3 regions of the Methylobacterium oryzae genome follow, and region 2 is predicted to be linked to each of the others. Evidence: predicted binding sites of a transcription regulator. Region 2 holds the regulator's gene; each other region holds the start of a gene.
The links. Region 2 encodes PhoB, which activates phosphate uptake and scavenging genes when phosphate is short. Its sites were predicted from a motif close to TGTCATNNANCTGTCAT; they were not measured.
Positions count from the first base shown of each region.

Region 1: phnC (phosphonate ABC transporter ATP-binding protein) is a predicted target of PhoB. The motif match lies at 1,665-1,681, and genes of this name have one in related genera.
Region 3: LXM90_RS02315 (Orn/Lys/Arg decarboxylase N-terminal domain-containing protein) is a predicted target of PhoB. The motif match lies at 5,335-5,351, and genes of this name have one in related genera.

Region 1 is NZ_CP090349.1:5,740,744-5,750,295, forward strand. It holds gene phnD (phosphonate ABC transporter substrate-binding protein) at 1-628, opposite strand, end outside; gene phnC (phosphonate ABC transporter ATP-binding protein) at 773-1,621, opposite strand; gene LXM90_RS27395 (chloramphenicol acetyltransferase) at 1,736-2,356, opposite strand; gene LXM90_RS27400 (DUF1045 domain-containing protein) at 2,349-3,035, opposite strand; gene LXM90_RS27405 (ceramide glucosyltransferase) at 3,061-4,209, opposite strand; gene LXM90_RS27410 (inorganic phosphate transporter) at 4,407-6,035, shown strand; gene LXM90_RS27415 (hypothetical protein) at 6,125-6,376, opposite strand; gene LXM90_RS27420 (MucR family transcriptional regulator) at 6,380-6,787, opposite strand; gene LXM90_RS27425 (MFS transporter) at 7,265-8,593, opposite strand; gene LXM90_RS27430 (hydroxymethylglutaryl-CoA lyase) at 8,933-9,552, opposite strand, start outside.
Region 2 is NZ_CP090349.1:2,424,946-2,434,497, reverse strand. It holds gene LXM90_RS11645 (hypothetical protein) at 141-284, opposite strand; gene LXM90_RS11640 (50S ribosomal protein L11 methyltransferase) at 576-1,496, shown strand; gene rmf (ribosome modulation factor) at 1,547-1,735, shown strand; gene LXM90_RS11630 (hypothetical protein) at 1,736-1,981, opposite strand; gene LXM90_RS11625 (aminopeptidase P family protein) at 2,120-3,958, shown strand; gene LXM90_RS11620 (protein-disulfide reductase DsbD family protein) at 4,096-6,252, shown strand; gene phoB (phosphate regulon transcriptional regulator PhoB) at 6,432-7,127, opposite strand; gene phoU (phosphate signaling complex protein PhoU) at 7,250-7,969, opposite strand; gene pstB (phosphate ABC transporter ATP-binding protein PstB) at 8,079-8,894, opposite strand; gene pstA (phosphate ABC transporter permease PstA) at 8,917-9,552, opposite strand, start outside.
Region 3 is NZ_CP090349.1:483,552-493,103, reverse strand. It holds gene metB (cystathionine gamma-synthase) at 1-493, shown strand, start outside; gene LXM90_RS02330 (hypothetical protein) at 503-1,258, opposite strand; gene LXM90_RS02325 (TonB-dependent receptor) at 1,412-3,541, opposite strand; gene LXM90_RS02320 (hydroxyacid dehydrogenase) at 4,121-5,101, shown strand; gene LXM90_RS02315 (Orn/Lys/Arg decarboxylase N-terminal domain-containing protein) at 5,400-7,745, shown strand; gene LXM90_RS02310 (GNAT family N-acetyltransferase) at 7,745-8,323, shown strand; gene LXM90_RS02305 (YceI family protein) at 8,488-9,060, opposite strand; gene LXM90_RS02300 (cytochrome b) at 9,057-9,552, opposite strand, start outside.

The DNA.
Region 1 (9,552 bases), 2.7 Mb from region 2:
TGCGGGTGACCATCGTGTCGGTCTCGGAATTCCACAGGTTGGCGGCGGCGTCGGCCGTGCCCTGGGTGAGCGCCAGGACGGCGTTCTCGTGGCTGCCCGCGTAGAAGGTCTTGCCGAAGAACTTCTCGACGTCGTAGCCGGCCCGCTTCAGGAAGAAGCGCGGCGCCTGATTGCCGGAGGTGGAGTTCGGATCGACCAGCGCGAGGTTCTTGCCCTTGAGATCCTCGACGGTCTTGTAGGGGCTGGAGGCCAGCACGTAGACCACCGAATAGTAGCCCGAGGCGCCGGTCTCGTGCTTCTGGTTGACGATCGGCTCGATCTTCACGCCGGTCATCACGGCCCGCGCGAACGAGGCCGGCCCGTACCACGCGATCTGGATGTTGCCGGCGCGCTGGCCCTCGATCACGGCGGCGTAGTCGCTCGCCACCCGCAGCTTGACCGGCACGCCGAGCGTCTTGGTCAGGTAGGCGGTGAGCGGCGCCCAGCGGTCGGCGGTGCCCGAGGCGTTCTCGGCCGGGATCACGCCCAGCGTCAGCTCCGGATACTGGGCCTTCCAGTCCTGGGCGGCGGCCGGCAGGCCGAGGAGGGCGAGGGCCGCGGCGGCGGCGAGGGTGCGTCGGGTGATCATCGGGTCGTCCTTCGTGGCGTCGGCGAGGTTCAGCCGGCCGGAGGCCGGTCGGGCGTTTCCAAGACGGTGCATTTTGGCGGTGCGCTCTGGCGGTGCGCTCTGGCGGTGCGCTCTGGCGGTGTTCGTTGGGGCCCGGGGCCCGGATCAGGCGCCGAGGGCGGCCTCGCGGACCGGCCGCGCCGGCACGTGACCGGGCCGGCCCGGCATCGCGGCCCGCTGCTCCGCCTCGCGCTGCGCGGAATCGTCCAGCACCTCGCCGGCCTCCAGGCCGTAGAGCCGGCGCGCCACGTCCTCGGTGAGGTCGAAGGGGCCGCCCTCGAACACGACCCGCCCGGCCGCGAGGCCGACGAGGCGGTCGCAGTAGGCGCGGGCGAGGTCGAGGGAGTGCAGGTTGCACAGCACCGTGATGCCGTAGCGCCGGTTCACGTCGGCGAGCGCGTCCATCACGAGCCGCGTGTTGCGCGGGTCGAGCGAGGCGACCGGCTCGTCGGCGAGCAGGATCTCGGGTTCCTGCACGAGGGCGCGGGCGATGGCGACGCGCTGCTGCTGGCCGCCCGACAGGCCGTCGGCCCGCTGGCCGGCGAACTCGCCCATGTCGAAGCTCTCCAGGGCGGCGAGGGCCATGGCGCGGTCCTCGGCGGACCATTGCCGGAGCAGGGCGCGGTGGGTCGGCACGTGGCTGAGGCGCCCCATCAGCACGTTGGTCATAACGTCGAGCCGGCCGACGAGGTTGAACTGCTGGAAGATCATGGCGCAGCGGGTGCGCCACTCGCGCAGCGGGCGGCCGCGCAGGGTGGTGACCTCGCGGCCGTCGTGGAGGATGCGCCCCGAGCTCGGATCCGCCAGCCGGTTGATGAGGCGCAGCAGCGTGGACTTGCCGGCACCGGACCGGCCGATCACCCCGACGAAGCTGCCGGGCTCGATCCGGAGCGACACGCCGTCGACGGCGCGTCGGTCGCCGTACTGGCGCGTGAGATCCTCGATAACCAGCATGCCACCATCCGCCGGGGAACGGCCGCACGTAGACGCCGGTTTGACGACGATTGGATGACGTATTCGGGACGATTATATTTGCCGGCGCAGCATCTCGGCTTTTCGATAGCCGACTTAATCTTCGTGGCGCTCCAGGAATGCTTCGATGGGCAGCCCGCGGAAATCCGGCAGCGCCCGGCGCAGGCGCTCGTGGTCCCAGTCCCACCACGCCAAGCGGGTCAGACGGTCCGCGACCGCCTCGGGGAAGCGGCGCCGGACCGGCCGGGCGGGATTGCCGACGACGATCGTGTAGGGCTCGACGTCGCGGGTGACGATGGCGCCCGCCCCCACCACCGCGCCGGTGCCGATCGTGCGCCCGGGCAGGACGACCGCGCCGTGGCCGATCCAGACATCGTGGCCGATCGCCACCGGGCTCGCCCGGCGCCGGTCGAAGAAGGCGGGCTCGTCCGATTCTTCCGGCCAGTAGGCGCGCGCCCGGTAGGTGAAGTGCGCCTGCGACGCCCGCTCCATCGGGTGGTTGCCGGGATTGATCCGCACGCTGGCGGCGATCGAGCAGAACTTTCCGATCGCGGTGTAGATCACCTCGCCGTCCTCACCGATGTAGGAATAGTCGTCGAGGGTCGTCTCGGTGAGGCGGGTGCGGGCGCCGACCTCGGTGTAGCGGCCGAGGCGGCTGTCAACGACCCGGGCGCTCGGATCGAGCGCGGGTTCGAGGCCGAGGGGGCGGTCAACCACGGGCCTCTCCGAAGGGCAGGCGCGCCAGGAGCCGGAACGGTCCCGACCCGTCCTGGGTCAGGAGGCTGACGGCGTCGATCCGCAGGGGCTCCGGTCCCGCGGCGGCGTAGGCCTCGGACAGGCGCCGGTGCCAGAGGTCGCGCTCCGCCTCCGGCAGGGCGTCGGTCAGGGTCATGTGGAAGCGGAAGGCCTCGAACACGTAGGGGTAGCCCCAGCGGTCGAGGAGCGCGCGGCCGCGCGGGTCGAGGCGCTCCGGCCGGCGCTTGGCGCGCTCGGCCTCCGTGAGCGGTGCCCGGAACGGGTCGAGGGCGGCGACGCACTCGGCGGCGAGGAGCCCGAGTTCCGGCGGGGGTGTCTCCGGCACCAGGGCGAGGAACGGCCCGAGGGCGGCGACCCGGAGCGGCCCCACCGCCACCGGCGGGTGCGCGGCCGCGAGGGCGCGGGCGGCGGCCACGAGGTCGGCCTCCCCGGTGCCCGGGGCGAGGCGCAGCGGCGCCTTGAGGGTGGCGTGGAACCCGTAGACCCGCGCGCCCGCCGTGACGGGTGCGAGATCGCCGAGCCCCTCCGGGTGCGGGACCGGCAGCCCGGCGACGTTGTCGGTGCCGAGGATCGCCCGGCCGAAGCCTTCGAGGCGCGAATCCGGGGCGGGCAGCCAGTAGAGGGCGTAGCGGCGCGACACGTCAGGGCCTCCGATCGCCGGGCGGTCAGGCCGTCGGCGCGTAGGTGCGCGCGTCGGCGGCCCGCCGGGGGCGCACGTCCATGGCATTGCCCCGCCACACGATGGCGCTCCGCATCCAGGCGCCGACCCAGATCGCCGGGATCAGGGCGTCGCGCGCCAGGAAGGCGGCCAGCGTGCGGGGCGAGCGGTGCCAGCCCGCGCGGAGAGCGAGCCGGTGCTCCGCGGCATAGCACAGGGCGGCGAGGCCGGCAGCGCCCGCGAGGCCCGCGAGGCTTCCGGCCCAGAGGGCGACGAGGAGCGCCGGCAGCAGGACGCCGCTGCCGATCTCGGGGGCGAAGAACAGCGGGAAGGTCACGCGGCGCAGGCGCGCCCAGCGCAGCTGCCGCGCCCAGACCTCCCGGAAGCCGCGCGGGCCGAGCGGCTGCTCGAACGGGCTCGCCACGAGGTGGACCCGCTTGCCGGCGGCGCGCACGAGCTTGGTGGCGGCCGCGTCCTCGGCGATCTCGGCCGCGAGCGCCTGGAGGCCACCCTGCGCCTCCAGGAAGGGCTTGTGCCAGAGCATGCTCTTGCCCTGCGCGAAGCCCAGCCCGAAGGCCTCGGCGGCGTATTGCCAGCGCGCCTGCAGGGTGTTCAGGAAGGCGCACTCCACCTCCGCCATGAAGCTGCCCGGGCGGGCGCCGGCCGGGGTGGAGCAGACGAGGCCGGTATCGGCGCGCCACGCCGCCTGCAGCCGCTGGAGGTAGTCCGGCGGCATGGCGACGTTGGAATCGGCGAGCACCACCCAGTCGTGGGCGGCGGCGCGCCAGCCGCGCAGGCAGTTGTTGAGCTTCGGGTTCGCGCTGACGCGCTCGTCGCCGAGGATCAGGCGGGCGGGCACGTGCGGGTGGGCCTCGATCAGGCGCTCCACCATCGGGACGATCGGGTCGGCCGGGTCGGCCACGCAGAAGATCAGCTCGTAGGACGGGTAGTCGAGGCGGACGCTGCGGAGGAGCATCTCCTCGCTGTAGGCCTCGACCCCGCGCAGGGGGCGGACCAGGGAGACGGGCGCGCCGTCCGGGAACCGCGACGGGCCGTGGTCCCGGCCGAGGCGCCGGGCCGCGACGGCGATGCTGCCGATCTGGACGACGGCCAGGAGCGCGCCGAGGGACAGGGCCGGCACCGTGGCGTCAATCATGCGGATCCCTCGTGCGATCGGGCGAGCGGTCCGGTCCGCTAGCGGCCGGACCGCGTCAGGCGTGTGACAGCGCCGCCCGACGCTCTCGGACACGCACTCGGACACGCTCGCCGACGCGCGGCGTCGCGGGCCGTCACCCAACCGTCACCGCGCGGTTTTAATCCCCGCTCACCACGAAAGATTCCGCGCGAGGGTTCATGTCCGATACCGCCGTGATGCCGTCGGGAGCGGTGGGAGGCCGGAAGGCGGGCGGCCCGCGCCTCGACCACGGGATGCATCTCGGCGGGGTGGTGGCGTTCCTGCTCGTCCTCGTGGCGGGCCTGGGCTACGCGGTGGTGAGCCTCATCGCGGACATGAACGCGGTCGGGGAGGCGCCCCTGGCCTACGGCGCCTTCGCGCTGCTCGGCCTCGCCCTGCTGATCGCCCTCGCCTTCGAGTTCGTGAACGGCTTCCACGACACCGCCAACGCGGTCGCCACGGTGATCTACACCCACTCGATGCCGCCGCTCGTCGCGGTGATCTGGTCGGGCGTCTTCAACTTCCTCGGCGTGATGCTGTCCTCGGGCGCCGTGGCCTACGCGATCGTCACGCTGCTGCCGGTCGAGCTGATCCTCAACGTCGGCTCGCACGCGGGCTACGCGATGATCTTCGCGCTGCTGCTGGCGGCCATCATCTGGAACCTCGGGACCTGGGCGTTCGGGCTGCCGAACTCGTCGTCCCACGCGCTGATCGGCTCGGTGCTCGGCGTCGGCCTCGCCAACCAGCTGATGAACGGCGGCGACGGCACCGCGGGCGTCGACTGGACCCAGGCGCTCAACGTGTTCAAGGCGCTGCTGTTCTCGCCGGTCTGCGGCTTCGTGCTCGCGGCGCTGCTGCTGCTCGCCCTGAAGGTCACGGTCCGCCGCAGGGACCTCTACGAGGCGCCCGCGGGCGAGGCGCCGCCGCCCCCGTGGATCCGCGGCCTGCTGATCCTCACCTGCACGCTGGTCTCGTTCTTCCACGGCGGCAATGACGGGCAGAAGGGCATGGGCCTGATCATGCTGATCCTGATCGGCGCCGCCCCCACCGCCTACGCGCTCAACCGCACCATGGCGGACGACACGACGCCCGCCTTCGTGCAGGCCTCGACGGCGGCGAGCGCGGTGTTCTCCGCCCGCGCCCCCGGCGCCGCGGTGCCGGACGCCGCGGCCGCGCGCCGGACCGTGACGGAGGCGCTCAAGACCAAGGCGCTGAACACGCCGCCCGTCTACGCGGCGCTGGCGGCGCTCTCGAACGACATCGCCGCCAGCGTGAAGAATTACGGCGCGATCCGCACGGTGCCGGCCGCCCAGACCCAGAACCTGCGCAGCGACATGTACCTCGCCGCCGACGCGGTGCGCGTCCTGCCGGGCGCCGGGGCGGACTTCTCGGAAGCCGACAAGGCCGACCTGAAGCGCTACGCGGGCCTGCTCAACGACGGCACGCGCTACATCCCGGGCTGGGTCAAGGTCTGCGTCGCCCTGGCGCTGGGTCTCGGCACCATGGTCGGATGGAAGCGCATCGTCGTCACGGTGGGCGAGAAGATCGGCAAGACCCACCTGACCTACGCGCAGGGCGCGTCGGCCGAGATCGTCGCCGCCGGCACGATCGGGCTGGCCGAGCTCTACGGCCTGCCGGTCTCGACCACCCACATCCTGTCGTCGGGCGTCGCCGGCACGATGGCGGCCAACGGCTCGGGCCTCCAGATGTCCACGGTGCGCAACATGGCGCTCGCCTGGATCCTGACCCTGCCGGCGGCGATCACCCTCGCGGCCGCTCTCTTCTACCTCCTGCGCCACGTGTTCTGACGCGGGTCCGGCCGGACGGGCCGGAGACCGCGCTCCGCCCCCCGACGAAGTGACCCGGTCTCCGGCCTCCCGCAGCGCGCCACGGCGCTTCAGGAACTCGCCATCGCCCGCACGAAGGCCAGGCAGGTCCGGCGCGCCGCCGGACTGTCGATCGCCACGAAGGCCGAGACGAGGTCGGCCGCCTGGGTCATGGCCGCGTCGGGCCGGTCGGCATCCGGGTAGAAGCTCGCCACCGGCACGTCGAGGATGCCGGCGATGCGGCTCAGGGCGTCGCTCGTGCGCGCCGCCCCCGGTACCGGCGCGCGGTCCCGGGCCGGATCCGCGGAAGCGTCGGGCGCCATCGCTCAGGCCGCCTTGTGGCCGAGCTGGATCGCCCGGGCGATCTCCGAGCGCCGCGCGGCGTAGCCCGGGGCCACCATCGGGTAGTCGGCCGGCAGGCCGTACTTCGCCCGGTACCGCTCGGGGGTGAGGCCGTGCGCGGTGAGGTGGCGCTTCAGAGTCTGGTAGGACCGGCCGTCGATGAAGCTGATCAGGCCGTCCTGCTGGATCGAGGCATCGACCTGCGACTGGCTCAGCCCGACCCCGCCGAACTCCGACGGCGCGCAGCGGAGCACCGCGATCGCCGTGTGCACTTGGTCGATCAGCGCCGGCAGTGCCGTGACCTCGATCGCGTTGCGCGAGACGTAGGCCGCGACGATCGCGCCGACCTTCTCCAGCATGAAGGTTGAACGGTGGTCGGTGAGGTGGTCCATCTGAGACATCGCTGTTGGAGGGCGTCCCGATCCTCGTGCCCCGTCTCCGGTGGGCCCGCTCGCGCGGGCTTTGCGGGACGAAACCGAGACGACGGGCCAGCCGAGGGATTTCTACCTCAAGTTGATTTCACTCCGTTTCTTGAGGTTGCAGATAATATACAATATGAGCGGCCGGCGGTTTGTCCGGCAGCGCGAGGTTTTTTGCTCCACCGCGCAACCGGCGGCATTCCCGCCATGGTTACTGATACGTTCACTGATTTCGGCCGCTGAGATCGGCGACTGAACCGGATGTCGGCATCGGCCGATCCCGGCGGCGCGCAACCTCGGGGGCCCCCGGCGCCGATCCGGGACCGCTCGGTCGCGGCGGTCGCGCGCCTGACCGATCCCGCCCGCGCAGCGTGCGGCCACGCCCGTCTCGCCCCGCTCCGGGGCCAGCCGCGGCCCGCCGCCCCGGCCGCGCCGGGGCGGCGGGCCGTCTCACGCCGCGCGGTCGCTCCGGCGCAGGCTCGCCGGCATGGCGAAGAGCGCGAGCCCGGCGGCGACGAGGCAGAGCACCCCGATCCCGTAAAGGGCGGGCGTCGTCGAGCCGGTGAGATCCTTCACCCAGCCGACCATCACGGGGCTGACGATGCCACCGAACTGCCCGAGCGTGTTGATCAGCGCGATCCCGCCCGCCGCGCCGACGCCGGTGACGAGCTTGGCCGGCAGGGTCCAGAAGGTCGGGATCGAGGCGACGATGCCGGCCCCCAGCAGCGCCAGGGCGAACATCAGCGGCACGATGTGCTTGTCGAACAGGCCGGCGCCGAAGAAGCCGAGCGCCGCCGCGATGGCGAGGCCCGCGACGAATTTCGGCCGCTCGCCCGAGGCGTCGGACAGGCGCCCGATCACCACCATGCTGATCGCCCCGCAGATGTAGGGGATCGCCGTCAGGAAGCCCACCGAGGCCGCCTGGCCGCCGCTCGCGGTCTTGATCAGGTCCGGCCCCCAGAAGTTCAGACCGTACGAGCCGATCTGGAGCAGGAAGTAGATCAGCGCGATCATCAGGAAGCCGGGCTGCTTGATCGCCCCGATCAGCGAGTGGTCGCCGATGTCCCGGTTGTGGTGTGCGATCCGGCTCGACAGGAGCGCCTTCTCGGGCTCGGACAGCCAGCGGGCATCGGCGATCCGGTCGTCGAGGCGCGTCAGCACGAGCATTCCGAGCACGAGGCAGGGCAGGCCGCCGGCCAGGAACAGCCATTGCCAGCCGGCGAGGCCGCCGACGCCGTTGAGGCCGCCGAGGATCAGGCCCGCCACCGGCGCCCCGAAGATCCCCGAGAAGGCCGAGGCCACGAACATGAACGAGGTGATGCGGCCGCGATGCGAGGCCGGGAACCAGATGGTCAGGTAATAGAGGATGCCCGGCGCGAAGCCCGCCTCCATGGCGCCGATCAGGAAGCGCAGGGCGTAGAAGTGCCACTCGCTGCGGATGAAGATCATCAGCGCGGTGGCGATGCCCCAGGAGATCATGATCCGGGCGATCCAGCGCCGCGCCCCGACCCGGTAGAGGAACAGGTTCGAGGGCACCTCGAAGATCACGTAACCGACGACGAACATGCTCGCGCCGAGCCCGTAGGCGACGTTGCTGAAGCCGAGGTCGCTCTGGAGCTGGAACTTGGCGAAGCTGATGTTGATGCGGTCGAAGAACGCGAACATGTAGCAGATCATGATCAGCGGCATGAGCCGCCACGCGACCTTGTGGACGACGCCGGTCTCCGTCACCGCGCCGGCCTCGGCGGCGGCCGGCGACCCGGACAGGGCTGCAGTCATGGTTTCCTCCGTGGTGTGTTCTTGAGGGACGTGTCGTGGGCGGTGCCGCCTTCGGGCGGGCGGCTTCCCGCGAAGTCAGGTTCGGGCGCAGCTCACGGCACACGACGGCGACGCCGCCTTCGCCGGACGAGGCGCGGGTACCCTCTCCCGTGCGGGAGAGGGACAGGGTGAGGGATCAGGTCTGTCTGGATGAGAAGCGTCCTGCCGGCGCGTCGACGGTGTGCCGCATCCGGAGAGTTCTCATCCCTCACCCCGACCCTCTCCCGAACGGGAGAGGGAGCGCGTCGCGTCCAACGCGTGGGGCCGGCCATTGTGAGCCCGCCCCTCCCCGTCTCCGGCTCAGGCCGCCCGGGCGGGGGCCGGATGCAGGTCGCAGGGCCGTCCAGCCTTGGCGACTTGGCCGGGCACGTCGTGGCCGACGAGGCGCGGCAGGTCCCGCGACAGGCCGATCAGCGCCGGGAGGTCGAGGCCTGTCGGCAGGCCCATCTCGTGGGCCATGCTGACGAGATCCTCGGTGCAGATGTTGCCGGTGGCACCGGGCGCGAACGGGCAGCCGCCCAGGCCGCCGAGCGCCGCATCGAAGCGCCGGGCGCCCGCGTCGTAGGCCGCCAGCACGTTGGCGAGGCCGAGGCCGCGCGTGTTGTGGAAGTGGAGCGTCAGGCGCCCGGGACCGACCAGGGGCAGGACCCGCGCGACGAGGCGGCTCACCTGCCGGGGATTGGCCATGCCGGTCGTGTCGGCCAGCGTCACCCCGTCGACGCCCAGCGACAGGTAGCGCTCCACCTGCGCGACGACCCTGTCGGCCGGCTGGTCGCCCTCGAACGGGCAGCCGAAGGCGGTCGCCACCGTGGCGTTGGTGCTGAGTGGGGCGCCGCGCACCGAATCCATGATCCGCGCGAAGCCGGCGATCGAGTCGGCCGGGCTCATGCCCATGTTGGCGCGGTTGTGGGTCTCACTCA
Region 2 (9,552 bases):
TCAATCGTGATTCACGTAAAAAGCCGGCAAAAACGCCGCGCAAGTCGGCCAGTTCCGCAGCTGCCGTACATCATTTGGTTAACGCGCGAACAACCTGCCTCATTCCTGGGCGCCCGCTCGCGCGAATCGGTGTCGCGCCGTCACCAGGTCCGGATGTCGTGCCGCTCGGTCGGGCGCGCCTCCGGCATGCCGTTCATGCCGTTCGCGACCAGCAAGGCCCAGAGCGTGGCGGCGCCCGCGGTCACGGCCGCGAAGGCGACGCTGATGAGGAGAGGCGCGGTCATGGCAGCACGATCGTCTGTCAAAACAGGCGCGCCGCTCCGGGAAGTGCGGCGCGCCCGAGTTGAGGGTCCGGCCTTGGGTAAGCCGAGATTGTTTAAGCACACGCGATGGCTGTGGACACTGGTTTAAGTCGCGCAGAAGATAAGTATTGGCGCTTGTGACCGTCCGGCAACAACGGGCGGGGCCGCCGGTCCGCTCCGCCGCCCTGCCCCGCGGCCCCACCCTTGCCGGGCCCGGATTTTTTCTCGCCAGCCCCTGGGCTGCGGCGCGCCCCGGCGTTACAGCCGGGCACCATGCTCGAAGGCCTGCCGCCCCATCGCCCGTCCCACGTCCTGCGTCTGCTGACCGACGAACGCTCGGCCCGCGCGATGACCGACCTCCTCGGAGAGATGTTCGATCCCACGGAGACCGCGGTGGCGGCCTTCGAGGACGAGGACGGGCGCACGTGGCGGCTTGAGGCCTACTTCGCGGACGCCCCCGACGAGGATTACGTCCGCGAGTTGATCCGCCCAGTCATCGGCGACGCGGCCGACGCGGCGGAGTTCCGCACGATCGACCAGCAGGACTGGGTGCGCGCGTCGCTGGAGGGCCTGAAGCCGGTCCGGGCGGGCCGGTTCCTCGTCCACGGCTCGCACGACCGCGCCTCCGTCCGGGGCAACGATCTGGCCATCGAGATCGAGGCCGCCCTCGCCTTCGGGACCGGGCATCACGGAACGACGCTGGGCTGCCTCCGCGCCCTGGTCTCGGAACTCAAGCGCCGGCGCCCGGTCCACGTCCTCGATGTCGGCACGGGAACCGGGATCCTCGCCTTCGCGGCCGCCAAGGCCCTGCGGCAGCCCGTGGTGGCCGGCGACCTCGACGCGGAGGCCGTGCGCACGGCCCGCGAGAACGCCCGCGCCAACGGGCTCGGCCCCTACCTCAAGCTCTACGAGGGGCCCGGGGTCCGCCACCGCCTCGCCGACCGGCCGCGCCACTTCGATCTCGTCTTCGCCAACATCCTGGCCCGGCCACTCAGGCTCCTGGCGCCGACCCTGGCGCGGGTCGTCGCCACCGAGGGTGTGTTGGTCCTGTCCGGCCTGATCGAGCGCGACGTGCCGGGCGTGCTCTCCGCCTACCGTCTCCAGGGCTTCTCCCTCGTGCGGCGCGGCGTGATCGAGGGGTGGGTCGCCCTGGTCCTGACGCGCGGCGGTGCGGCGCAGCGTCCGCGGCGCTGACCCGCGCGGCATCGCCCCGAACTCCCCGCGCGCCGGCGTGTTGTCCGGCCATGAGCCAGACGTCGCTCCACGATCCGCCCGCGGACCCCATCGCCGAGGGCGCCCGCGCCCGGGCGCAGGGGCGGCCCAAGGATGCCTGCCCCTATCCGGCCGACTCGCCCGCGCGCCGGGCCTGGCTCGAGGGCTACGATGGGGCACCCGCGGACCGGGCGCCGGACCTGCCGATCACGAACGGCTGATCAGCGCGCGGTGCGCAGCCGGTCCGGCGCGCCCGCGGTCTCGGCCGGCGACCCCGGTGCGTCCGCCTGCGACACCGGCGCGCCGAGCGCCGCCATCAGCGTGCGCAGGCCGTCGATCCACTCTTCGAGTTCGGCGAGCGAATCGAAGCCGTCGCGGCGGACGACCGTGTCGGGCTCGATCGTCACGACGGCGTCGAAGCGGCCGTCGGGTCTGTCGCTGATCCGGTAGTAAACGCGGCGTGGCATGTCTGAGTAATAAGCGAGAATCCGCGGCGTGATAAGATTGCTAACGATCTTTAAGCACCGCAACCGACCTCCGACCAACCTCTTTCTCATGACAACAGGGTGTTGCGACGCGGGAGCGGCGGGCGCTAGGCTCGCCGCATGACCGAGACCCGTCCGTCCCGACAGCGTCAACGCTTCCAGAGCTTCGACGACCCGAGCCACCGGAAGGGTGCCGAGCGGATCGAGGCGCTGCGGGCCGCCTTGCGCGAGACCGGGCTCGACGGCTTCGTCGTGCCGCGGGCCGACGAGCACCAGTCGGAATACGTTCCCGCCGACGCCGAGCGGCTGGCCTGGCTCACGGGCTTTACCGGCTCGGCCGGCACGGCCGTGATCCTGATGGAGTCCGCGGCGCTGGTCGTCGACGGGCGCTACACCCTGCAGGCGCCCGAGCAGGTCGATACCGGCCTCGTCACGGTGGTGCCGCTCGCCGAATCGACGCCGGAGGCCTGGGTCGGGGCCAACCTGCGGCGGGATCAGGTGCTCGGCTACGATCCCTGGCTGCACACCCCGGACGGTCTGGCGCGCCTCGAGCGGGCCGTGACCCGCGCCGGCGGGACCGTGCGGGCGGTGCCGAACCTCGTCGACGCGGTCTGGGCCGGTCGGCCGCGGTCGCCGGCCGGTCCGGTGGTGGTCCATCCCGACGCGCTGTGCGGCGAGGGGGCCGCCGACAAGCTCGGCCGAATCCGGGCGGCGCTCGCCGAGGGCGGCTGCGATGCCCTGGTGATCTCCGACCCGCACAACCTGGCCTGGGCCTTCAACCTGCGCGGGTCCGACGTCGCCCACACGCCCCTGGCGCTGGGTTACGCCATCCTGCCGCGCGAGGGACGGGCCCGGCTGTACCTCGTCTCTCCGAACATCGATCCGGCCCTGCGGGCGGAGCTCGCGCCGATCGCCGAGATCCTGCCGCGAGCGGACCTGGACGACGGGCTGGCATCCCTGGCGGGCGTGCGCGTCCGCCTCGACGCCGCGACCGGCGCCGTCGCCCTGAAGGAGAAGATCGAGGCCGCCGGCGGCACGGCCGATGTCGGCAAGGACCCGATAACCGGCATGAAGGCGGTCAAGAACGCCGCCGAGATCGCGGGCGCCCGCGCCGCCCATGTCCGGGACGGGGCGAGCGTCGCGCGCTTCCTCGCCTGGCTCGACGGTGCGGCCGTGGCCGGCGGCCTCACCGAGATCGCCGCCGTCGAGGCCCTAGAAGATTTCCGGGCCGCCGGCGGCGACCTGCGCGAGGTCTCGTTCCCCACGATCTCGGGTTCCGGACCGAACGGCGCGATCGTCCACTACCGGGTGAGCCGCGCCACGGACCGGGCGGTCCAGTCGGGCGAGCTGTTCCTGATCGATTCGGGAGCGCAGTACCCGGACGGCACTACCGACATCACCCGGACGGTCGCGGTCGGCGCGCCGAGCCCGGAGATGCGCGACCGGTTCACGCGGGTGCTGAAGGGGCACGTCGCCATCGCCCGGGCGGTGTTCCCGGTCGGCACGACCGGCGCCCAGATCGACGCCTTCGCGCGGGCACCGCTCTGGCAGGCGGGCCTCGACTTCGACCACGGCACCGGTCACGGCGTCGGCGCCTTCCTGTCGGTGCACGAGGGGCCGCAGCGGATCGCCAAGACCGGCACGGTGGCGCTCGAGCCCGGCATGATCCTGTCGAACGAGCCGGGCTACTACGCCCGCGGCGCCTACGGCATCCGGATCGAGAACCTCGTCCTGGTCGAGGCCCGCGCGATCGCGGGCGGGGAGCGCCCGATGCTCGGCTTCGAGACGCTGACGCTCGCTCCCTACGACCGCCGGCTGATCCGGCCGGACCTGCTCGAACCCGGGGAGCGGGCCTGGATCGACGCCTATCATGCGAGGGTCCGCGAGACCCTGGCGCCCGGGCTCGACACCGCGACGCGCGACTGGCTCGAGCGGGCGACGGCGCCGCTCGAGGAGTGAGCCGGCCGCAGGGGATCCCGAACGCGGTCCGTGGTAAGACCCGACGCCATGGTAAGACCGGACGCCATGGAAACGCCCGCGCCGAGCCCGACACGCCGCGCGTGAAACCGCGACCGCCCCGCGCGCGAAGGGACAGCATGATCCGCCGCCTCGCCCTCCTGATCCTGGCCGTCGCCGCGAGCCTCTCGGCCGCCGCGGCACAGGGGTTCCGCACGCCCGCGGACCTCGTGCGCGCGAGCCTCGTGGCCGAGCCCGCCGCCGTCGCCGGCGCGCAGCCCTTCACGCTGGCGGTGCGGATGCAGGTCAAGCCCGGCTGGCACGTCTACTGGCGCAACCCGGGCGATTCCGGCTTGCCCCCGGAGGTGACCTGGACTCTGCCGGCCGGCTTCAACGCGAGCGCGATCCGCTGGCCGGCGCCGGAGCGCATCCCGATCGCGACTCTCATGAACTACGGCTACGAGGGTGAGGTCACGCTCCTCGTCCCGGTGACGCCGCCGCCGAGCCTCGACCCGGCCGACCCGGTGCGGATCCAGGCCAAGCTGACTTACCTCGTCTGCGAGACCGAGTGCGTGCCCGGCTCGGCCGATCTCGCCCTGACCCTGCCGGTCGGCAAGGCCGAGCCGGACCCGGCCAACGCCGCGCTGTTCGCGCGCGCCCGCGCCGCGCTCCCCGTGCCGGCGCTCTGGCCCCTGAGCCTGTCGAGCCAGGGCGACACCCTGCGCCTCGATTTCGTCGCGGCCGGCCTCAAGCCCGAGGCGGTCCGGAACGCCGCGTACTTCCCCTACGCCGAGACGGCGATCGACAACGCCGCCGCGCAGGTGATGAGCGTCGACGGGACCGGCCTGCACCTGACCCTCGCCCGGAGCAGCCCGACCAACCCGGTGCCCGCCGCGCTGCCCGGCGTCCTGACGGTCGAGGCGGTCGACGCCGCCGGGACCCGCCGGCTCGCCTTCGCGTACGGCGACGAGCCGGTCCTCCCGGCCGCCGCGGCGCCGGCCGCGACCGCGCCGCCCGCGACCGCGCCGGCCGCCGCCGACTTCGACGCGCTGACGCTGGCGACCGCCGCGGCCTTCGCCTTCCTCGGCGGCCTGATCCTCAATCTGATGCCCTGCGTCTTCCCGGTCCTGTCGATCAAGGTGCTCGGCCTCGTGCGGCACGCGGGCGAGGGGCCGGCTCGGCTGCGGCTCCACGGCCTCGCCTACACGGCCGGCGTCCTGGCGAGCTTCCTGGCGCTCGCCGCCGCGCTGATCGGCCTGAAGAGCGGCGGGGCCGCGATCGGCTGGGGGTTCCAGCTCCAGTCGCCCGCCATCGTGGCGGGGCTCGCCTACCTGCTGTTCGCGATGGGCCTGAGCCTCTCGGGCGCGGTCCATGTCGGAGGCCGGCTCGCCGGCCTCGGCGACGGCCTCACCCGGCGCGGCGGCCTGAGCGGCTCGTTCTTCACCGGCGTGCTCGCGACCCTGGTGGCGACGCCCTGCACGGCGCCGTTCATGGGCTCGGCGGTGGGCTTCGCGCTGACCCAGAGCGCCGGCGTGGCGCTCGCCGTCTTCGCGAGCCTCGGCCTCGGCCTCGCCCTGCCCTTCCTGCTCCTGACCCTCTGGCCGCCGGCCCTGCGGGCGCTGCCGCGGCCGGGCGCCTGGATGGAGACCCTCAAGCAGGTGCTGGCCTTCCCGGTCTACGCCACCGTGGCGTGGCTGATCTGGGTGCTGGCGCAGCAGGTCGACCCGCGCGGGCTGCTGGCGGCGCTGATCGGCCTCGTCCTCGTGGGCTTCGCCGCCTGGGCCTGGGAGCACGGCCGCGCCGCCCCGCCGCGGGCCGGCCGGGTCGCGCAGGCCGCCGCCGCGCTGGCGCTGATCGCCGTCGGGGCCCTCGCCGTCACCCTGCCCCGGGACCGCGCCGCGCCGGCCGCGCAGGCCGCCGCCGACGGGATCGAGCCGTTCACGCAGGCGCGCCTCGACGCCCTGGTCGACGCGCACCGCCCCGTCTTCGTGGACATGACCGCCGCGTGGTGCATCACCTGCGCGGTCAACGAGGCGACCTCGCTCAACACCAAGGCCGTGCGGGCCGCGATGGCCGAGCGCGGCGTGACCTACATGAAGGGCGACTGGACCAACCAGAACCCCGAGATTACCCGCCTCCTGGAGAAGCACGGGCGCAGCGGCGTCCCGCTCTACCTGCTCTATACCGGGACGGGAGAGCCCCAGGTGCTGCCGCAGATCCTCACCGAGGGGACGGTCCTGGCGGCGCTGGAGGCGGTGCCGGCCGCCTCGGGCCGGAGCGCGGCGCTGGCGCGCTGAATCCCTGGAGACCGGGACGCGCGGATCTTCGCGGGCCCGTCCCACCGTCTTTGCGAGCGGAGCGAAGCAACCCAGCAGCGCCGCGCGCATCGGCGTCCCGCCGCCCTGGGTCGCTTCGCTGCGCTCGCGATGACGGTGCGCCGGAGCGAAGTCCTATCCGGACGGCCAGTGAGGCCGCCTCAGGCCTCCAGCGAGAAGGTCTCGTCGAAGGCGTAGCCCGAGCCCCGGACCGTACGGATCGGGTCGGTCTGGCGCGGGCCGTTCAGCGCCTTGCGCAGCCGCCCGACATGGACGTCGACGGTACGCTCGTCGATGTAGACGTCGTGGCCCCACACCCCGTCGAGGAGCTGCTCGCGGGAGAAGACCCGGCCCGGCGCCAGCATCAGGAATTCCAGGAGCCGGAACTCCGTGGGGCCCAGATGCAGCTCCTCGCCGCCGCGGCGGACGCGGTGGCCGGTGCGGTCGAGTTCCAGGTCGCCGGCCGCTAGCCGGTCCGAGACGTGGGCGGGCTTGGCCCGGCGCAGGAGCGCGCGGATCCGGGCGAGCAGCTCCGGGACCGAGAACGGCTTGACGATGTAGTCGTCGGCGCCCGTGCCGAGACCGCGGACGCGGTCGCCCTCCTCGCCCCGGGCGGTGAGCATAATCACCGGCAGGCGCTCGGTCTCCCGGCGCGCCCGGATCCGGCGGCACAGCTCGATCCCCGAGAGGCCGGGCAGCATCCAGTCGAGCAGGACGAGGTCCGGGATCCGCTCCGCCAGGAGCAGCTCGGCGTCGTCGCCGCGCGCCGCCGAATCCACCAGGAAGCCCTCGGCCTCCAGGTTGTAGCGGAGCAGCGTGCTCAGGGCCTCCTCGTCCTCGACGATCAGGACTTGCATGCTCACGTTCGAAGACTCGTTCTGCGGGCGGTCCCCGGATGGTGCAGGAGGCGCCGCCCCGCCTCAACCCGCACGGAGAGTGACCCCGGCCGCGCCCACAGGAAGGCGCCGGGGTCGGCGCCTCACGGCGCCTGCACGCCGTCCACGGTCGCGTAGTTCGACGCGTCGTTCTTCGGCCGGTCACCCGCCAGCGTCTCGCCCGTGGCGAGGTAGTGGATCGTCTCGGCGATGTTGGTGGTGTGGTCGCCGATGCGCTCGACGTTCTTCGCGCAGAACAGGAGATGCGTGCAGAACGAGATGTTGCGCGGATCCTCCATCATGTAGGTCAGGAGCTCGCGGAACAGGGAATTGTACAGGGCGTCGATCTCGCCGTCGCGCTCCCAGACGTCGTGGGCCGCCTGGACGTCGCGGCTCCCGTAGGCGTCGAGCACGTCCTTGAGCTGACCCTCGGCGAGGTCGCTCATGTGGCGCACGCCGAGCACGATCTTCTGGGCCGGCGCCTGGTCGGAGATCGCCACCACGCGCTTGGCGACGTTCTTGGCGAGGTCGCCGATCCGCTCCAGATCGCCGGAGACGCGGATCGCCGAGATGGTCTCGCGCAGGTCGATCGCCAGGGGCTGGCGCCGGGCGATCAGCAGCACGGCGCGCTCCTCGATGTCCCGCTGCAGCGCGTCGAGGCGCTTGTCGGCGAGGATCACCGCCTGGGCGAGCGTGTCGTCCCGGCGCACGAGGGCGTCGGTCGCCTCCGCGGTCATCTTCTCGGCGACGCCGCCCATCTCCGAGATCGAGCGACGCAGGTTCTCCAGGTCGGTGTCGTAGGAGGTGACGATATGGCCGGGCATGGCGGATCCTTCGATGGGGTCCCGGGGACGGCCCTCCGGGAGGCTTGCGGGACCCGCCGGCGCGCCGGAGACGCGAGCGGCGGTCCCGGGACCGGAGCGGCCCGGCAGACTAGCCGAAGCGGCCGGTGATGTAGTCCTGCGTGCGGCGTTCCGTCGGGTTCATGAACATCCGGTTGGTCGGACCGAACTCGACGAGCTGCCCCAGATACATGAAGGCGGTGAACTGCGAGATGCGCGCCGCCTGCTGCATGTTGTGGGTGACGATCACGATGGTGAACTCGTCGCGCAGCTGCTCGATCAGCTCCTCGATGCGGCCGGTGGAGATCGGGTCGAGCGCCGAGGTCGGCTCGTCGAACAGGATCACCTCCGGCTTCTGCGCCACCGTCCGGGCGATGCACAGGCGCTGCTGCTGGCCGCCCGACAGGCCGGTCCCGGGCTGCCGGAGCTTGTCCTTCACCTCGTCCCAGAGGGCGGCCTTGCGCAGGGATTCCTCGATCCGGCCGTCGAGCTCGGATTTCGGCAGCTTCTCGTAGAGGCGCAGGCCGAAGGCCACGTTGTCGTAGATCGACATCGGGAACGGCGTCGGCTTCTGGAACACCATGCCGATGCGCGAGCGCAGCTCGTTCAGGTCGACGGAGGGGCTGAGGATGTTCTCGCCGTCGAGCAGGATCTCGCCCTCCGCGCGCTGCTCCGGGTAGAGGCTGTAGATCCGGTTGAAGCAGCGCAGCAGGGTGGACTTGCCGCAGCCGGAGGGGCCGATCAGCGCCGTCACCTGCCGGTCGTGGAAGTTGAGGTTGACGTCCTTCAGCCCGTGGAAGCTGCCGTAGTAGAAGTTCAGGTCCTTGACGGCGATCCGCACGGGGCCGCCCTCTTCGGCGCGGTTGCGGTTCAGCTCGACCGTGGGGATCGCGGAGGCGGCGTTCATCGTCGTGTCCTCGAAAGGGGGCTCAGCGCGAGGCCTGCGGCTTGATCACGAGGCGCGCGATGATCGACAGCGCCAGGATGGTGGTGGTGATCAGGAGCGCGCCCGCCCAGGCCAGGCCCTGCCAGTTCGGGTAGGGCGAGAGGGCGAACTGGTAGATCATCACCGGCAGGTTCGCGACGCCGCCCATCAGGTTGGCCGAGAACCAGGAATTGTTGTTGAGCGCGGTGAACAGCAGCGGCGCGGTCTCGCCGGCGATGCGGGCGAGAGCCAGGATGATGCCGGTGACGATTCCGGCCGAGGCCGCCCGCCAGGTCACGCTCATGATCACCGTCGAGGGCGGCGCGCCGAGCGCCGCGCCGGCCTCCCGCAGGGTGCCGGGCACGAGGCGCAGCATGTCCTCGGTGGTGCGCACGATCACCGGCACGGCGATGATCGCCAGCGCCACGCCGCCGGCCCAGCCCGAGTAGGTGCCCATCGGCCGCACCATCAGCGTGTAGACGAACAGGCCGATCAGGATCGACGGCGCCGAGAGCAGGACGTCGTTGAGGAAGCGGATCAGGGCGGCCAGCTTCGAGCCGCGCCCGTACTCGGCCAGGAAGGTCCCGGCCATGACGCCGACCGGCGTCGCGATCAGGATGCCGATCCCGGTCAGAACGAG
Region 3 (9,552 bases), 1.9 Mb from region 2:
CGCCGCCTGGGCGAACACGATCGGCGTCACCGGCTCGCCCCTCGACGCCTACCTGACGCTCCGGGGCCTGCGCACCCTGTTCGTCCGTGTGGAGCAGCAGCAGCGCAACGCCGCGGCCCTGGCGGCCTTCCTCGACGCCCATCCGGCGGTGGCGCGGGTCCACTATCCGGGCCTGCCGACGCATCCGGGGCACGCCCTGGCCAAGGCCCAGCAGGCGGGCTTCGGGGCGATGTTGAGCTTCGAGCTGGCCGGCGGCCGCGACGCGGTGAAGACCTTCGTGGAGGCCCTGCGGGTGTTCACGCTGGCCGAGTCGCTCGGCGGCGTCGAGAGCCTGATCGCCCATCCGCCGACCATGACGCACGCGGCGATGGACCCGGAGGCCCGCGCCATCGCGGGCATCACCGACGGGCTGCTGCGCCTGTCGGTCGGCCTGGAGGCGGAGGCCGACCTGCTGGCCGACCTGTCGCGGGCCTTCCGGGCCCTGGACGGCTGAGCCGGCCGGTCACTCCTCCTCGACCACGCTGAACCCGGACTCGTCCTCGACCACCCGGAAACGGGCGCGCTGCACGGTCCGGGAGCGCTCGGCCGCCTCGTCGCGGCACTTGTCGAGATGGGCGGCGCGGTTGACCACCCGCAGGTTCGGCGCGCCCCAGTAGCCGAGGAGCTCCGGCCAGGGGGCGTCGCGGTGCTCGCGCCAGACCCGGTAGAGCGGCAGCAGGTGGTCGACCTCGGCGGTCCTCAGCAGGCGCTTGCCGGTGGTGGTGCAGCGGTGGCGCTGGCGGAGCTTGAGCGCCCGGACCTGGGCGTGCGGCGCGATCCAGAACTTCCAGGCCGCGACACAGGCCGCGTGCCAGCCGGCATTGGTGTTGGGCGCGCCGCGCCCCCAGAGATCCCGGTGCCAGCCGAACCGGAAGACCGGCTGGCCGCAGATGCAGCAGGCGCCGCGGCCGCGGGCGAAGGCCGGATCGCGGAACGGCGCGGGCGGCGTGCGGAAGCTCCCGGCCCGCCCCTCGGCCCCGATCTGCCAGGCCCAGCCCTCCGGCGTGCCGGAGCGCGCCGCCAGCGCCCGGGCCAGCCGGTCGGCCCGGAGGATGTGGTTGCGCCAGTAGCTCTCGACGGCGAGCCGCGGCGTCGGCGGGATCAGGGGCCGCGCGAGGGCGTGCTGCAGGACCGGTGCCGGGAAGATCGCCGGCAGGGCCTTCTCCAGCCGTTTCCGGGCCTGCACGTTGCGGAGGGTGCGCCAGCTCGATGTCGTCATGCCAAACCGGTGGTAACCCGGCCGGCTCGGCTCCGCGACGGCGCCGGTGCAACAGCTTGCCGGTCCCGCGCGGTCGCCGCTCAGAGTTAAGAAAATGTTTCCCGTGAAACATCGCGCCGCTCGACAGGCCCGGCGCGGCCGCACTGGTCCGGCTCAGAGATCCACCGCCATCGACAGGAGGTAGGTGCGCGGCGCGCCCTGGAAGAAGGTGCCGAACGAGGCGACCCCGGTCCAGTACCGCGCGTCGGTCACGTTGAGGACGCTGGCCCGGAAGGTCGTCGGCCGCTCGGCGACGCGGGTCGTGTAGCGCAGGCCGAGGTCGAGGCGGGCCCAGTCCGGCAGGGCCTGGGTGTTCGCGAGGTCGACGAACTGCCGCCCGGTATAGATGACCGCGCCGTTGAGGGTCAGGCCGGGCAACCCGGGCAGGTCCCACTCGGCCCCCAGGCTCGCCTGGACCTCCGGCACGCCGATCGGCCGGTTCCCGCGATTGGCGGCGAGCGCCGTCCTGACGAGGCGTCCGTCGAGCAGGGTCACGCCGCCGACCACCCGTACCTGCGGGGTGATCTCGCCGAACAGGCTCAGCTCGAGCCCGCCGACGCGCTGCTCGGCGGTCGCCGCGAAGCGCCCCTGCGGGCCGAGCTCGCCCGCGGGCTTCGTGATCCGGAAGGCGCCGAGCGTGGCGCCGAACCGGCCGAGATCGAGCTTCACGCCCGCCTCGACCTGTCTGGCCACGTAGGGCTCCAGGATCGTGCCGGAATTGGTCGCCACCGCCGGGGCCACGTCGCCGCGGCTCAGGCCCTCGATATAGTTGCCGTAGAGCGAGACCGAGTCCCAGGGCCGCACCACGAGGCCGACCATCGGGGTCGTGGCGCTCTTGTCGTAGGACGAGGTGAGCGTGCCGACATTCGACACGTAGTTGTGCGCCTCCACGCGCTGGCGGCGCACGCCCAGCGTCAGCAGGACGCGCTCGTCGAGGGCCGACAGCGTGTCGGCCACCGCGATCCCCGACAGGGTGCTGTCGGACAGGCGGGGCCGGCCGACGCCGTAGATCGGCGCGATGTACGGGACGAGGGTCGGCGCGTAGAGGTTCGACAGGTAGGCGCCCCGGCCGGGCGAGAACCGCCGTGCCGTCGCCTCGTCGTACACGGAGCCCTGCACGGTCAGGGCGTGCCAGATGAAGCCGGTCTCGAACCGGGCCCGGACGCCACCGTCGTAGGTGAGCCGGTCGACGCCCAGCGCGTAGAATTGCGGCGTGCTGGTCGTGTCGCCGCGGCCATTGAGGATCGTCGGCGCCGACTGGAAGTAGCGCTCCACGCCTGTCTGCCCGCCGCCGACATCCGCGAACAGCGTGACTTGATCGGTCAGGTCGTACTCGGTGCGCAGCAGACCGCCGCGATCGTCGACGTCCGAGTATTCCCAGGGCTGGGTCAGGTTCAGGCGGCCGTCGGGCGCCCGCGGTACGGGCACGCCGGCCCGCAGGAGGAACGGGCGCAGCGGCGCGTTGAAGCGGTCGGTCTGCGCCAGCAGGTAGAGCCACGCGCGGAACCGGTCACCCTGGTAGTCGAGGGCCAGGGCCCCGACGCCGGTCGTCTCGGTCTGGCGGTCGAAGGGCGTGGCACCGCCGTGCAGGCTGCCGACGACGCGGGCGCCCCATTCCCGCCCAGGCCCCCAGCGGCGGGCGACGTCGACCTGGCTGCCGCCCCAGGCGGACGAGCCGTAATCCAGGGTGACGCGGGTCAGGTCCGCGCCGGCGCGCTTGGGGACGATGTTGACCACGCCGCCGACCGCGCCGTTCGGCGACACCCCCGTGAGGGCGGCGGACGGCCCCTTCAGAACCTCGATGCGCTCCACGTAGTCGGTGAAGATGCGGAAGCTCGGGGCGACGCCGTAGAGCCCGTCGAAGGCGACCTCGCCGCTGGTGTTCTCGTTGGACGGGAAGCCCCGGATGGAGAAGGAGTCGAACGGCGCCCCCGTGGTCTGGGTGGCGCGCACCGACGGGTCGAGGACCAGGGTCTCGGACACCGTCCGCGCCTGCCGGTCTCGGATGAGCGTGTCGGTGTAGCTGGCGATGCTGAAGGGCGCCTTCTGGGTCTCGGTATCGCCGAGGAGGCCGAGGCGCCCGCCCTGCGCCACCTGACCGCCGGCATAGGCCGGGACCGGGCCGCGCGGCGCGGCCGCGCTCGCGACCGACAGCTCGTCGAGCTGGACGTCCCGGCCGGCCCCGGCCTCCTCGGCGCGGGCGGCGTGCGGCCCGGAACCGACGAAGCCCAGCAGGACAGCCATCGGGAGAACCGGCCGGGCCGCGCGCCGCCGGCGCCGGTTCCTTGCGGAAACAGGTACTGAAAAGTCGTGGGACTGCATTGTCGTGACGATGGCTCCGAATCACGGAGCAAGGCAGCAAATATCTCTACATGTGTCAAAAATACATTTGGAGTAATTACAATTCTACAGTGCGATCGCATCGCTGATCGAACATTGTCGATATTTATTTTCGTATATACATAGATGTATTTCAGGACGTCGTGTTTATCAATGACGCGACCATCTTCGCGCGATCGGGGCGACGATTTCACGGAGGGCCGGGCCACAGCTCGGCCGAGGCGCACGGCCGGGATCATCGGTCCGGACGAGGCCGCCGAGGTCGGACCCGGCCGCGATTTCCCGTGGATCGTGCGCGGCCGGTCGGGCCGCCGGGGCGTTCGACCGCGCGACCACCGGATCCCGACGGGCCCGCGGGAGCGCCGACCGGCGGCCGCGGCGCCGCGATCGGGGCGCCCGGTTGCCAGGGTTGCCCACCCCGCCTAGACGGGCCCGGCGCGAAACGTGCTTGTCACCCCTCCTCTTGTGCAGAGGTCTTCTCCCGTGATCACCGGTCCGTGCCTCATCGTCCAGCCGATCCACGCGGCGGGCCTCGACCGGTTGCGCGCGGCCGGCCTGGAGCCGCGCCCGGCGAGCGGGACCGATCCCGAGACGCTGGCGCGCGAGGTCGCCGACTGCGTCGCCGTCATCACCCGCAACACCGGCTTCCCGGCCCGCGCCATCGCGGCGGCGCCGGCCCTGCGGGTGATCGGGGTGCACGGCACCGGCACCGACCACGTCGCCACGGCCGAGGCGACCGGGGCCGGGATCGTGGTGGTGAACACGCCCGGCGCCAACGCCGTCTCGGTGGCCGAGCAGACGCTGGCGCTGATCTTCGCCCTGGCCAAGGCCCTGCCGGAGGCCGACCGCTCGGTCCGGGCCGGCGACGACAGCTTCAAGTTCACCGCCCGGCTGATCGAGCTCGCCGGCCTGACACTGGGCCTCGTCGGCTTCGGGGCGATCGGGCAGGCGACCGCCCGGCTCGGCGCCACCCTGGGCCTGCGGGTGCTGGCCTACGGCCCGAGCCGCCCGGACGCGGACTTCGCCAATGCCGGCGCCCTGCGGGCCGCCTCGGTCGACGCGCTCCTGGCGGAGTCCGACATCGTCTCCCTGCACGTGCCGCTGACCCCGGGCACCCGCGGCCTGATCGGCCGGGACCAGCTCGCCCGGATGAAGCGGGAGGCCTTCCTGATCAACACCAGCCGCGGCGGCCTGATCGACGAGGCGGCCCTGGTGGAGGCGCTGGCGGCGGGCACGATCGCGGGCGCCGGGCTCGACGTCTTCGCCCAGGAACCGCTGCCGGTCGACCACCCGCTGGCCCGCCAGCCCCGGGCGATCCTGACGCCCCATGTCGGCGGCTCCACCGGGGCGGCCCTGATCCGCACCGCCGAGACCGCCGCGGCCCGCGTGGTCGACGCCCTCGCCGGCCGGCGGCCGGGCGGGCTGGTCAACCCGGCCGTCTGGGAGCGGCGCCGCGGGGTGTGATGGTCCCCCCTCTCCCGTGCGGGAGAGGGTTGGGGTGAGGGACGAGAGGCTTCGGGATCAAGCACCCGATCGACGCGATTCGAGGGGGAGCCTCATCCGGTGAGGTCTCACCCCTCAGCCTGTCCCTCTCCCGCACGGGAGAGGGGACCCGCGGCCGATCCTGACGGCGCGGCGGTCGTGGCCGGCCCGGTTCACGGTGTTTCGTCCGGACCGCGACCGCCCGCCGCGCGCCGTGTCATGCAATCGTCGCAGACGGGCCGGAAAGCCACCCGCTGCATCCGAGGCCAGAGAGGGCTCCATGGACTTCCACCGTCGCTTCACGGTCCTGATGTGCGCCCCGGCCTTCGACCCGGACGATCTCGAGGGCGCGCGCGTCAACCAGATCGTGGCGGCCGTGGAGCAGCGCGGCTTCGAGGTGGTGCGCGCCCGACGGGTGGAGGACGCGGCCATCGCGGTCCAGACCGACGCGGCGGTCGGCTGCCTCGTGGTCGACTGGGGCAAGCGCGGCCTCGACGGCAAGGCCGCCGCCCTCATCGACATGATGCGCCGGCGCGGCCTGGAGATGCCGATCGTCATCATGGTCCGCCGCAAGCGGCTGGAGGATATCCCGGTCGAGCTCCTCGACTTCATCGACGGCTACATCTTCCTCGCCGAGGAGACGCCGGAATTCATCGCCCGCGGCCTCGTCAGCCGGGTCACGCAGTACGCCGAGACCCTCAAGACCCCGTTCTTCGGCGCGCTCGTCGACTACGCCGAGAAGGGCAACCAGCTCTGGACCTGCCCGGGCCACAACGGCGGCATCTTCTACAACCGGTCGCCGATCGGCCGGATCTTCGTGGAGCACCTCGGCGAGGCGATCTTCCGCGACGACCTCGACAACTCGGTCCTCGACCTCGGCGACCTCCTGACCCACGAGGGTCCGGCGCTGAAGGCCCAGAAGGAGGCCGCCAAGATCTTCGGGGCGGAGAAGACCTACTTCGTCCTCAACGGCACCTCCGCCTCCAACAAGATCGTCCTGTCCTCCCTGGTGGCCGAGGACGACCTCGTCCTGTTCGACCGCAACAACCACAAGGCGGCCCACCACGGCGCCCTGTTCCTCGGCGGCGGCATCCCGATCTTCCTGGAGACCGACCGCAACGCCTACGGGCTGATCGGGCCGATCTTCCACGAGGCCCTGGACGAGACCCGGATCCGGGAGAAGATCCGCCGCAACCCGCTGGTGACCGACCCGGAGGCGTGGCGCCAGGAGCGGCCGTTCCGCGTCGCGGTGATCGAGCAGTGCACCTACGACGGCACGATCTACGACGCCCAGGAGATCCTGGAGAAGATCGGCCACCTCTGCGACTACATCCTGTTCGACGAGGCCTGGGCGGGCTTCATGAAGTTCCACCCGCTCTACGCAAGGCGCTTCGCCATGGGGCTGACCGGGCTCGACGAGACCTCGCCCGGCATCGTCGCCACGCAATCGACCCACAAGCAGCTCGCGAGCTTCAGCCAGGCCTCGCAGATCCACACCCGCGACGGCCATATCCGCGGCCAGACCCGGCGGGTCGAGCACAAGCGGCTCAACGAGAGCTTCCTGGTCCACGCCTCGACCTCGCCCTTCTACCCGCTCTTCGCCTCCCTCGACGTCGGCGCCCAGATGATGAAGGGGCGCTCGGGCATGATCCTGTGGGACGACACGATCCGGCTCGGGATCGAGTGGCGCAAGAAGGTCCGGGCGATCCGGCGCGAGTTCGAGGAGAACGAGCGCGATCCCGCGCGGCGCTGGTTCTTCGACCCGTTCGTGCCGGACGTGACGGTGAACGTCGACGGCGCGGAGGTGCCGTGGGAGAGCGTGCCGACGGACGAGCTCGCCGCGACGCCGCGCCACTGGGAGCTGAAGCCGGGCGCGCGCTGGCACGGCTTCACCCATGTGGCGCCGGGCTACGCCATCACCGACCCGAACAAGCTCACCGTGCTGACCCCCGGCTTCGACCGGCACACGGGGGCCTACGCCCAGCACGGCGTGCCGGCGCCGATCGTGGCGCAATACCTGCGTGAGAACCGGATCGTCGCCGAGAAGAACGACCTGAACTCGCTGCTCTTCCTGCTGACCCCGGGGGTGGAATCCTCCAAGGCCGGCACGCTGATCTCGGGCCTCGTCGCCTTCAAGCGGCTCCACGACGACAACGTCCCGCTGGAGGAGGCCATGCCGGAATTCGTCAACCGCCGGCCGAACCGCTACCGGGGCGTGCGCCTGCGCGACCTCTGCGGCGAGTTCCACGCCTTCCACCGGGAGGCCGGCACCTCGACGCTGCAGCGGCGGCAGTTCGCTCCCGAGCACCTGCCCGAGATGGTGCTGCCGCCCAAGCGGGCCGCCCAGCTGCTGACGCGCAACAAGGTCGACTACGTGCCGATCGCCGAGGCCGAGGGGCGGATCGCCACCACGCTGATGCTGGTCTACCCCCCGGGCATCGGCACGGTGCTGCCCGGTGAGCGCCTGGACGACCGGGCCAAGCCCATGCTCGACTATTTCAAGATGTTCGAGGCGTCCGCCAACCTGTTCCCGGGCTTCGAGGCCGAGATCCAGGGCGTCTACCGCGAGGTCGACCCGGACGGGCGGATCCGCTTCCACACCTACGTGGCGCGGGAGGGCGCCTGATGGAGATCGAGGCCGAGACGCCCGGCCTGCTCCCGGCCCGGTCCTGCCCCGACATCGTCATCCGCGCCTCCTCGGACGCCGATGTCGAGGCGATGGTGGCGATCTACGAGCACCATATCGGCAAGGGCGTGACCGATGTCAGCGTCGCCGAGGAGGACCGGCTGCTCCCCGACGACCTGAAGCGGCGGCGCAAGACCATGCGCAAGAAGCGCCTGCCGCACCTCGTGGCCGACCGGGACGGCGCGGTGGCGGGCTACGCCTACGCGGTGCCGTTCCGGAAGCGGCCGGCCTACCGCTACACCCTCAAGCACTCGATCTACGTGCATCCCGACCACCTGCACGCGGGGATCGGCCGGCGGCTGCTGCCGGCCCTGATCGAGGCCTGCGCGGCGGGCGGCTACCGCCAGATGATCGGCTACATCGACGCCGAGAACGCGGCCTCCCTGCGGCTTCACGAGGCCTGCGGGTTCGAGCGGGTCGGCTACCTGCGGGCGGTGGGCTTCAAGTACGGCCACTGGTCGGACAGCGTCATGGTCCAGCGGGCGCTGGGCACCGGGTCGGAGGACCGGCCGGGGTAGCGGGCCGGGACCGGGCGGCCTCCGACGCCCGGCCGCCGTCATCGCGAGCGCAGCGAAGCGATCCAGTCGCGCCACACTCATGGAGGGCGCGCTGCCCTGGGTCGCTTCGCTGCGCTCGCGATGACGGAGTGCGTGACGTCCGAAGGATCCGACCCGAGCCAACCTCAGTGGCCGGAGGCCGGCCGCGCCGTCGCGACGATGTCGACCTCGACCCCGACGTCGAGCGCCACCCACTGGCCCGAGGCCCAGGCACCCTGCCCGACGCCGAACTCGGTGCGGACCAGGCCGACGCGCCCCGCGGCGTGCGCCGCGCCGCCCTCGAGGGTCAGGTGGAACGGCAGCGTCACCGGCCGGCTCGTGCCGCGGATCGTCAGAGTCCCGACGGCCGCGTAGTCGCCCTGCCCCTTGTCGACGAAGCGGGTCGCCTCGAAGCGCGCCTCGCTCGCCGCCCTGACGTCGAACCAGTCCTTCTGCGGCAGGGCCTCGTCGCGCTGGACGTCCCCGGTCCGCGCGCTGGCGAGGTCGACCAGCACGAGCGCGCGCCCCGCCTCGGGCTTGGCGGGGTCGAAATCGATGTCGGCCTTGAACCGCTCGAACCGCCCGGTGAACGGGACGCCGACCTGCACGCCGGAGAACCGGATCGCGCTCCTGGCCGGATCCACCGCCCAATCGGCGGCGGCGGCCGGCAAGGTGACGGCCTGGAGAACCGCCAGCAGGCAGAGGTGACGCGCGTTCATCGGGTCGGCTCCACATTGGGGGCAGTCGACGCCCGGCGCCCCGGCAGCATGCGGCGCAGCACGTCGTCGCGGAGGAGGAGGTGGTGGCGCAGGGCCGCCGCCACGTGGACGGCGAGAAGGGCCGCCAGGAACCACGCCCCCAGGGCGTGGACCCGCTTCAGGACGGCCTCGGCGGAGCCCGGGTCAGGGACGATGGCCGCCAGCGGCAGGTGCGGCCAGGGCACGATCCCGTACAGCACCGTCGGGATGTTGAACGGCGACAGCGAGACCACGGCCCAGCCGGTCAGGGGCAGCCCGACGAGCAGCAGGTACAGCAGGTGATGGGCCGCCGCGGCCGCCCGGCGCTCCCGCGCCGGCATCCCGGCCGGGTGCGGCGGCGGCCGGTGGGTCAGGCGCCAGAGGACCCGCAGGGCCGTCAGCGCCAACACGGTGATCCCGACCGACTTGTGCCACTGGTAGAGCTGGAACTGGCGCAGCGGCGCCAGGGCCGCG